One region of the Kerstersia sp. genome, then DNA from elsewhere that is predicted to be linked to it. Evidence: predicted binding sites of a transcription regulator. Region 1 holds the regulator's gene; each other region holds the start of a gene.
The links. Region 1 encodes sigma-54, which starts transcription at its own class of promoters, with help from an activator protein. Its sites were predicted from a motif close to TGGCANGNAANCTGCTTT; they were not measured.
Positions count from the first base shown of each region.

Region 2: ACTJGZ_RS13700 (P-II family nitrogen regulator) is a predicted target of sigma-54. The motif match lies at 1,619-1,636, and genes of this name have one in related genera.
Region 3: ACTJGZ_RS06235 ([protein-PII] uridylyltransferase) is a predicted target of sigma-54. The motif match lies at 1,564-1,581, and genes of this name have one in related genera.

Region 1 is NZ_JBQEKA010000003.1:56,283-59,705, forward strand. Features, by position in the region: gene ACTJGZ_RS01635 ((2Fe-2S)-binding protein) at 1-56, opposite strand, end outside; gene ACTJGZ_RS01640 (MFS transporter) at 187-1,383, opposite strand; gene rpoN (RNA polymerase factor sigma-54) at 1,407-2,792, opposite strand; gene ACTJGZ_RS01650 (hypothetical protein) at 2,824-3,423, shown strand, end outside.
Region 2 is NZ_JBQEKA010000086.1:6,275-9,697, reverse strand. Features, by position in the region: gene ACTJGZ_RS13705 (ammonium transporter) at 1-1,207, opposite strand, end outside; gene ACTJGZ_RS13700 (P-II family nitrogen regulator) at 1,241-1,579, opposite strand; gene ACTJGZ_RS13695 (accessory factor UbiK family protein) at 1,906-2,175, shown strand; gene ACTJGZ_RS13690 (YifB family Mg chelatase-like AAA ATPase) at 2,349-3,423, shown strand, end outside.
Region 3 is NZ_JBQEKA010000017.1:2,166-5,588, reverse strand. Features, by position in the region: gene ACTJGZ_RS06235 ([protein-PII] uridylyltransferase) at 1-1,464, opposite strand, end outside; gene ACTJGZ_RS06230 (FepA family TonB-dependent siderophore receptor) at 1,657-3,423, opposite strand, start outside.

The sequences.
Region 1 (3,423 bases):
TCGACGCAGGCGCGAACCTGGCGCTCAGTGACAGCGTTACAAATACAAATGTACATGAGACTAATTATCGGGAAAGTCCATGTCATATGCAAGTGGATTTCCCCTATAAAAACACCGGGTTTTCCCGACGCCCCAGGCGGCTGCGCGGCAGGCTGGGCGCGGCCTGGCAGACAGAAGCAGCGCTTCCTAGCGCGTGCGCCGGTAAGGCCCGGGGCCGTGCGGCAGGTAGCGCCAGAACACGGCTGCGGCAGCCAAACCCAAAGCTCCGACGGTGAACGTGCCCACGGCCAGCGAAATGGCGCCTGTCAGCGCGGACAACAGCAGCGGGCCGGCGCTGGAACCGACATCGGAAACCAGCCGCCATAGCCCCAGGAAGTGATGCCGCCCTTGCGCCGGCGCCGCATCGGCCGCCAGCGTCATGATGATGCCCGAGCTGATGCCATTGCCAAACCCCAGCATCAGGGCTGCCGCCATAAATGAAATCACGCCTGAGGCGAAAGGCATCAGCATCAGGCTGGCGCCCATCAAAATGACCGAAGGCACAGCCACCCACACGCGGCCGTGCCGGTCCATGACCTTGCCCGCATGATAGAAAACCGCCATATCCAGGGCCGCCACCAGGCCGTAAATCACGGAAATGGCGACGGAATCCAGGCCCAGCTGCTCCGCCCACAAGGGCAGCACGACCTGGCGTGTAGCGCGCAGCACGCTGATCAGCAGCACGCCAATACCCAGGGTCAGGAACACACTGGCATGCGAACGCGCAATGGACGCCAGCGACACCTTGCCCCCGCCTACCGTCGCCAAGGGCGCGGGCAGTTCCAGCTCCGGCACTTTGTAGGCCAGCACGCCGGCGCCCAGCATGGCGATCAATGCCAATAGATAGGCCCCAGGCAAATCCATCAGCGCAATCAGGCCTGCCCCGGCAAACGGCCCCACGAACGCGCCTATGCGGGCGGTTCCGCCCAGCACGGACATGGCGCGGGCGCGCATTGCCAGCGGCACCGCCTGCACCAGATAGCTCTGCCTGGCCAGCTGAAACACCGAGGCCGCCGCGCCGACCAGCAACGTGGCCACGGCCAGCATCCAGACCGTATGCGCCACCATGGCAATCAACATGGCCACGGCGCTCAGCAGCGATGCCCCGACCATGGCGCGCCGCTCGCCATAACGATTGACCAGCAGTGCCGCGGGAATATTGCTCACCAGCGAGCCCAGGCCGATCAAGGCAGCCACCAGCCCTGCCACGGCATAGGACGCCCCCAGCCCGCGCACGCTCAATGCGATCACCGGCGTCACGGCTCCAATGCCAACACCGAACAAGACGGACGGCCCGTAGGCCGCCACTGCAATCTTGCGCAAACTGAAAGAAGAATCGTCCATGTGCCAGCTATTACCCTCGGGCGTTAACAATCATCCATACGCAACAAGGCCATGGCTTTACGCTGCGAGGCCGTCGGCACCCGCATCCCTTCCCGGTATTTTGCCACTGTCCGGCGCGCCAGCTCCACACCCCGCTCGGCCAGCTTGTTCATCAGCTGGCTGTCGGACAGGGGCTTGCGCGGGTCTTCCTGTTCCAGCATCTCGCGCATCATCGCCTGGATGGAAGCGGCTGACGCCGACTCGCCGTCGGCCGCAGGCACGGCAGTACTGAAGAAGCGCTTGAGTTCCAGCGTGCCATGCGGCGTGGCCATATACTTGCCCGCCGTCGCCCGTGACACCGTGGACTCATGCAGGCCCAGGGCTTCCGCAATTTCGCGCAGCACCATGGGCCGCAAAGCCACCATGCCCGAATCAAAAAAGGCCTGCTGGCGCGCCACGATTTCGGCAGCGACCCGCAACAGGGTTTCGAAACGCTGCGCCACCTGACGAATCAGCCAGCGGGCCTGCTGCACATGGGCCTGCAAACCTTCATAGCTGCCCCGCGGCTCCTGGCCCAGGGCCTGCACATAGGCATCATTTACGCTCAAGCGCGGCATCAGCTCGCCATTGAGCCGGGCGCGCCAGGTTTTGCCGCTACGGTATGCAATCACATCCGGCACGGCGTAATCCGCCACCGGCACTGTCCACGCCCGGCCTGGATACGGATCCAGCCGCCGGATCAAGGCATGCGCCAAACGCACCTCGGCCGGTGAACACTTAAGTTCTTCGCACAGATAGGCCAAGCGGCCAGCCGCCAGAGCCTCCAGGTGCCTGTCGCACAAGCGGCGCGCCACGGCCACAATGGCAGGGTCACGCGCTTCGGGCCAGATCGCCGGGTCCGGCCTGCGCAATTGCAGCAGCAGGCACTCCTTCATGTTCCGCGCCGCAATCCCTGCCGGCTCCATGTTCTGCAGCAAGGCCAAGGCCGCATCCAGCTCGCCCTGCTCCACCTCCAGCGATACCGGCAGATACGCCAGGATGTCTTCAAAACTGGCGGCCAGGTAGCCGTTGTCATCCAGCTCGTCGATCAGAACTGTTATCAGCGCCACATCACGGCGGCTGGCACGGGTACAGGTGATCTGGGCCAGCAGATGCTCGCGCAACGAAGGCGTGGCTGCCGCTTCGGGAAAAAAATCATCATCCCCATCGTGCCGCGTGCCCGAAGCGCCGGAAAAGAGCTCGTCCGGCGCCTCGCCTTCGCTGGCGGGTTCCGGCGCTTCCAATTCCAGCACTGGGTTTTCATTCAGTACCTGCGCGATTTCCTGCTGCAAATCCAGCGACGACAGTTGCAAGAGGCGCAAGGCCTGTTGCAACTGTGGCGTCAGCACCAACTGCTGACTTTGGCGAATTTCCAGCGCGGGTCGTATCATGGGAACCATATTTTGCACCATAAGACCCGCCATGACTGCATCCAGCCAATATGATCTACAAGTGTTGAATAATTATCTGCGCGCCAAAGCACAGCCTGCGCTACTGCGCGATGGAGGAATAATCGTTGTTGCCGCCCTGGCCTGGCTATGGGTTTGCTGGCAAGGCCTGTCATACGGCCTGGCCCAGCGTTATGAGTTTCTTGCCAAGTTCAGCGCCAATGCTCAGGATATGGCTTTGCGCAGCGGCCCCTATGTCTGGTGGACGCTGGCAGCATTGTTGAGCCTGGGAGTCTTGTCCCTGCTGCGCGCCTGGGCGCGTGAGAAAATCAACCGTCATTGGGAAAAAATTGTACCGCCAGGCGAATTGGCGCCCTTATGCCGCGACCTGTCCAGCGATGGCCGCGCAGTCCTGGACTGGGTTTGGCAAGACAGGGATATGCCACTGGCATTGGGCGACCTGAAACGCACCGTCGCGGAATTGGCCAGCGGCAGAATTGAAAAATTCCATATTGCCCGGGAACAGAGCGCTACCTTGGCCGCCGCAATGAAACCGGCAGTCGAACCGGCGGCCGCCACGCCCGCCAATCTGAGTTCGCCATTCAAACCGCAGCGGCAGGAACCGCGTCTGCAA
Region 2 (3,423 bases), on a different contig from region 1:
GCGTGGCGATATCCAGGCCGGCGCGCTCGTCTTCCTCGGAGACGCGGAAGCTGCCGCACAAGGTTTTGGCTGCATAGTAGGCGATGAAGGCAGCGATACCGGACCAGACGATGGTCAGCAGCACGCCTTCCACCTGGGTCCAGATTTGCGCCGGGATTTCCGCGCTGGTGATGCCGGGGCCGCCCAGGGCTTGCGCATTGAAAATGCCGGTCAGAATGGCGCCGATGATGCCGCCGATACCGTGAATGCAGAACACGTCCAGGGCGTCGTCTATGCGCAGCCAATGCTTGACATAGGTGACCGACCAGGCGCAGGCGACCCCGGCGATGAGGCCGATGATCAGGGCGCCCACCGGGCCGACCAGGCCGGCTGCTGGCGTGATGCCGACCAGGCCGGCAATGGCGCCCGACGCGGCCCCCAGCAATGAGGAACGGCCCTTGAGCAGCTTCTCCATGACCGACCAGGCGAGTACCGCGATGGCGGTGGCAATCAGGGTGTTCATGAAGGCCAGCACGGCAGTGTTATTGGCGGCCAGGGCGGAACCGGCATTGAAACCGAACCAGCCCACCCACAAGACGGCGGCGCCGATATAGGTCATGGGCAGGTTATGCGGCTGCAGGGCTTCCTTGCCGTAGCCCAGGCGCTTGCCCACCAGGGCGGCAGCCGTCAGCGCGGCGATGCCGGAATTGATGTGCACCACGGTGCCCCCGGCGAAATCCAGCGCGCCTGCGGCGAACAGCAGCCCGGGAACATCGCCGCCGTACCAGACCATATGCGCAATCGGTACATAGGCCAGCGTGAACCAGACGAAGGTAAAGACCAGCACGGCGGAGAAACGGGCGCGTTCGGCAAAACCGCCGATGATCAGCGCGCAGGTGATGCCGGCAAATGTCGCCTGAAAGGCAGCGAACAGCAGTTCGGGGATGCTGCCTGACTCCGCGAAGCTGTCAGGGGCGTTGAACAGGCCAGTGAGGAACAGCTTCGAAAAACCGCCGAAAAAGGCGTTGCCATCAGTGAAGGCCAGCGAGTAGCCGTACACAAACCAGAGCACGACGGCGAGGCAAAACACCGAGGTGGTTTGCATCAGGACGGACAGCACGTTCTTGGCGCGCACCATGCCGCCATAGAACAGCGCCAGGCCGGGAACCACCATCATCAGCACAAGCAGGGTCGAGACGCTCAACCAGGCGATGTCTGCGTTTTCCATGATCAGTTTCCTTTATGCGTGAGGGGTGGGGGCTCAGAGCGCGGCTTCGCCGGATTCGCCCGTGCGGATGCGGATGGCTTGTTCGACGGGCAGGACAAACAGCTTGCCGTCGCCGATCTTGCCGGTATAGGCGGCGCCTTCAATGGCTTCCAGCGTGCTCTCCAGCAAGGCATCGGGCACGACGGCCTCAATGCGGAGCTTGGGCAGGAAGTCCACGGCGTATTCGGCCCCCCGGTACAGCTCCGTATGGCCTTTCTGGCGGCCGAAGCCATTGACTTCGCTGACGGTCATGCCTTGCACGCCGGCGGTGGACAGGGCAATGCGCACCTCGTCCAGCTTGAATGGCTTGATGATGGCAATGATGAGTTTCATGTTGGCTCCTTGCGAGGTTGGGGCAGTCCTGAATCACCCAAAGCAAGATGCGTGCCAGGCGGCAAGAAGGCGGACGGGATGGCGGGATGGGCGGGCGCGTGCAGAGGGAGCGCACGCTTTGCCAAGATGAAAAGAGCGGGCTGGCAGAGGGCATGGCGCGGGCGCTGCGCCGGGCAAGGACGCGCAGCCCTGCACGCAGGCAGTGCGCGCGGCGGGGCAGGACGGCCGGTTTGCACCGGAATGGTGCGGGCCGGGGCGAGGAAGCGCAGTGCAATTCCGGCAAGTGGCTTACACTTCCGGCATTGGATTTTTTTCCTGGAACCAGCATGAACCGCACTGATTTTCTTGCAGACCTGCAGCAAAAATTCTCCGATCTGATGGCACGGACCCCGGCGGCCGATATCGAGCGCAATGCCAAGGCTTTTTTGAGCCAGGCCTTCAGCCGGGTGGATCTGATCACCCGCGAGGAGTTCGATATTCAGGCAGACTTGCTGGCCGCCACGCGTTCGCGGGTGCGCGAACTGGAAGCGCGCCTGGAAGCGCTGGAAAGCCGGATCGCCACCTTGGAGCAGCCGGCGGCAGGCACGCAGGACTGAATGTCCCTGGGGCTGGCCGAGCCTGGCCAGCCGCCCGGCAGGCGGCCCGGGCGCTTGAGTGCGATGGCGCGGAGGCGGCGCCTGGCGCAGGCGTGATCTTTTCAGCACGCTTGCGCTATTCGGCGGGCAGGTGAGGGGCCATACTCCTGGCATGTTGATGCATGGGAGGGGGCATGTCTCTGGCCGTACTGGGAAGTTGTGCGCTGGCGGGGCTGGAAGCGCCCGCTGTGCGCGTGGAAGTCCATCTGGCGCCTGGCCTGCCTGCGTTCCAGATCGTCGGCTTGCCGGATGCTGAAGTGCGGGAAAGCCGCGAACGCGTGCGCGCCGCGCTGCAAAGCAGCGGCTACGAATTTCCTGCCGGACGGCTGACGGCCAACCTTTCCCCGGCCGATTTGCCCAAGGAATCCGGCCGTTTCGATTTGCCGATTGCGCTTGGTGTGCTGCTGGCTTCCGGCCAGCTGCAACTGGCGGATGGCGCGGCAGGGCAGGCGGCACTGGCAAAAGATATCTTCGCAGGTGAATTGTCGCTGAGCGGCATGCTGGTGCCGGTTGCGGGCGCGTTAGGCATGGCGCTGGCTGCTGCCGATGCTGGCGCCAGGCTCTACCTGCCTTTGCAAAGCGCGCGCCTGGCGGCAAACGTGCCAGGCCTGGATGTCATCGGCGCGCCCAGCCTGCAGGCCCTGGCGGGGCATCTTGAGCGGCGCGAAGCCTTGCCGGGCGTACCACCGCTGCCGCTGGCGCCCGCGGCGCCGGCGCCGTGTCTGTCCGATGTCAGGGGGCAGGCCAGCGCCCGGCGTGCGCTGGAGGTCGCGGCGGCAGGGGATCACGGCTTATTGATGCTGGGCCCGCCGGGCACAGGCAAGAGCATGCTGGCGCAGCGCTTGCCCGGGCTGTTGCCGCCGCTGGCGCAGCGCCAGGCCCTGGAAGCCGCAGCCCTGGCGGGTTTGCTGCGCCAGCGCCCCGCATTGACAGAGTCGCCGCCGTTTCGCGCGCCCCATCATTCTGTCTCCACGGCGGCGCTGGTGGGCGGCGGCAGCCGGCCCAAGCCGGGTGAAATCACGCTGGCGCATCATGGCGTTCTGTTTCTTGATGAGCTGCCGGAGTTCAGCCGGGCGGCGCTGGAAGCGCTGCGCGAGCCCCTGGAAACGGGTGTGGTCGCGATTGCCCGCGCGGCGGGCAGGGTGGTCTATCCGGCGCGTTTCCAAATGATTGCGGCGATGAATCCTTGCCCTTGCGGCTGGTTCGGTC
Region 3 (3,423 bases), on a different contig from region 1:
TTTGGCGATGTCATGAAACAGGGCCGCGACATATAGCAGCCAGTGCCGGTCCAGCGTGGCGATCAACTGGCTGGCCAGCGGATATTCCTGGGCATGCTCGGCCATGGTGAAACGCCTGACATAGCGGATCACGGCCAGGGTGTGCTGGTCAACGGTATAAACGTGGAAAAGATCATGCTGCATTTGCCCGACGATGCGGCGGAATACCGGCAAGTAGCGCGGCAGGATATTCAGCATGGTCATGGCGCGCAGCGCATGCACGATGCCGCGGGGCTGTTGCAGAATCTGCAGGAACAGGCGGCGGTTAACCGGATTGCGCCGGTACTGCGCGTCTATGCGGTCACGGTTGTGCCAGATTGCCCGCAGCGTGGCTGCTGTCATGCCATTGAGCTCGGGGTGCTGCTGCAGGCAGAGGAAAGCGCGCAGCAGCAGGGCTGGCTTGCGTTCGAAAGCGTCGTGGCGGCGCATCGCCAGGCGCCCGTTCTCATTACTGAAGTCTTCGTCTATCGGAATGGAAACCTGGCTGGCCGGCGGAAAGAGGCGCTGTTCGATATTCAGCACCAGGATGGTGTTGAGCTGTGTGACCAGGCGCGCGGCCCAGTAATAACGTTGCATCAGCACTTCGCTGGCACGACGCATGCCATTGGGGCCAATGCCATAGGCTTCTGCCAGCTTGGCCTGGTAATCGAACAGTACGCGGTCTTCCCGGCGCCCGGCGATCAGGTGCAGTTCTATGCGCAGTTCCTTGAAGGCCAGTTCCGCACGCCGCAAATCGCGGGCCTCTGTGTCGGTCAGCAGGCCATTGCGGGCAATGGCGCGCCAGTTGTCGCCAAAGCCGCCAGCCTTGGCCATCCAGAGAATCACTTGCAGATCACGCAAGCCGCCAGGGGATTCCTTGCAGTTGGGTTCCAGGGCATAAGGCGTGTCCTGATAGCGGCTGTGGCGCTGCTCCATTTCCAGCTGTTTGTCCTGGAAAAAACGGCCTGGATCCAGTTGCCGCTGAATCGCTTCTTCAAAGCGGCGCATCAGCGTGCGGCTGCCCAGCAGGAAGCGGGATTCCAGCATCGACGTTTCAATCGTGATGTCGCTGGCGGCTTCTTTACAGCACTCCTCGACCGTACGCACGCTATGGCCGGGCTCCAGGCCGATATCCCACAGCGCGGCCACCCAATGCGCGAGCTTTTCTTCATCTTCCGCGCCGGCTGCCTGGGGCAATAGCAGCAAGAGGTCCACATCCGAAAATGGGTAGAGTTCGCCACGCCCGTAGCCGCCGACGGCGGCCAGGGTTGCGTCGGCAGGCAAAGGGCAGACCTTCGCCAACGCCCGCAACGCCTGGTCCACAATCAGCCGCAATTCATGCAAGAGGTCGTCGGGGCGGCGGTGTTCGCGGTAAGAGGCAATCGCGGCGGCCCGGCGGGCGAGCAGGCGTGTTTTGATGGGTGACAGGTCTGGCTGGGCAGGCATGGTGGCAGATTCCGGGCGCGACATGCCTGTCATCATAAAGCAGTGCGCCGGGCGGGGTATGACGTGATTCGGCGCAATCCGGCACATTCCGGCGCGGCCGCAGCAAATTCCCCGCCAGGCACCAGGATGCGGCAATGCGGCACGGATTCCGTGCGCATTCGGCACCGTCTTGGCGCGTGGCAGGGCCATGCTTCAGAACTGCGCGTTCACACCCAGATAGAAAGCCCGGCCCGGTTCGTTATAGGTATTGGCCCCGGCGCCGCGCACTGACGCAAGGTTATAGCTGTTGGCATTGCCCAGGCGGTACAGGCGGCGATCTTGCAGATTCTTGATGCCGGCGGAAATCGTCATGTAGCGGTTCCAGTCATAAGAGGCTGCGATATCCAGAATCATGTACGCCCCGCGGTCGTCCCGGCCCAGGTCTCTGGCGAAGAAGCCTTCTGCGACATTATGTTCATTGAGCTGCGCCGGCTTCTGTTTGCCATAGAAGCTGCCTGTCACGGACAGCATCAGCGCGGGCGTGGCTTGCCAGCTCAGATTGCTGACCAGGGTGTATTTGGGCAAGACAGCAATCAGGTCCGAGACGCGGGCTTCATTGGCGGTGTTTTCTATCGCTGCGGTGTAGTAGGCATTGCTCAAGTCCTTATCGAAGGTTTCGAAGCGATGCATGTAGCTGAATGCATTGTTCCATTGCAGGCTATCCGTGATATCCCATTGCAAGGAGCCTTCCAGGCCTTCCAGCAAGGTCTTGCGGACATTGACCCAGCGGTAGATATCTATGCTGAGCGTATCGAGCAGGCCATCCGGGGTGTAGGTATTTTCGGAGTGGCGCCGATTGGTGCCGGCCTCAATGCGGTTGCGGTAGTCATTACGGAAATAGGTCAGTGTGCCGGCCAGGCGTTCGCCCTGGTATTCCAGGCCAAGCTCCATGTTGATACTGGCTTCCGGCTTGAGTTTGTCATTGCCCTGCAGGAAGCAGGGCGAGCGGTAAACTTGCTCCTGGCCGGCGTAAGAGCGCCGTTGCAGATGGAAGCAGCCATTGCCATTGCTGTAGAGCAGGTAATCGGGATTCATTTGGTACAGATTGGGGGCCTTGTAAGTCTGGCCGACCCCCGTATGCAAGGTAAAACCGCCGCCGATTTCCTGCTGCAAATTAAGTGACGGGCTGATGGCGCTTTCGATCAGGCTGTGATGGTCATAGCGCACTGCCGGGGTGAGCAAGGCGCCTGCCCAGGGTTCGATTTCGTCGGAGACAAAAACGGACCAGATGGATGCTGAACTATGCGGGCTGCGGGCCTTATCAGGATCGAAGCCAGGCACATTGAAACTGAATTTAAGACTCTGCAGGCTTTGCGACATGGATTCCGGGTCGCTGAGACGGCTGTGCTGGTATTCAATGCCTGCCGTCAGAAAGTGCCCCATGCCCAGCAAAGCGAAAGGCCTGGACCACTCGCTTTTCAGCGTCGTGCTGCGCAGGCTGCTCCGGGTATGCGAGCTGAGCGCTTTCTGGCTGATGCTGGTCGTGCTGGATAGCAGTGAACCGGCGCCGCCGCCAGCCAGTCCTTCGACCAGCCGGTCGATGCCGGTGTCTTCCAGCTGGATGAAACTGCGCAGGCTGGCGCGATCCCAATGCATATCGTGGCTCAGCGAATAGGCCTTGCGCGTCGTGCTGTTGGTGGTTTTGCCCAGTAGTTCGGACACATCCGTGCCCATGTAATAGACTTGCTTGCCGCCATACTGGGAATAACGCGGGTCCTTGAAGCCGTCGATGACAATCTGGCCGTTCTGAATATTGTTGTAGGCCGACTCCCCGGAGTACAGATTATCCTGGCGGCCATAGGTAAAACCGGCGGAGAGCGTCTGCTGCGGGGAAGGGCGCCAGCTCAAGAGAATATCGCCATCCTTGTTGACCAGGCCTTCCCGGCCAGCGGTAAAGGTTTTGACGTAGGAGTAATAGCC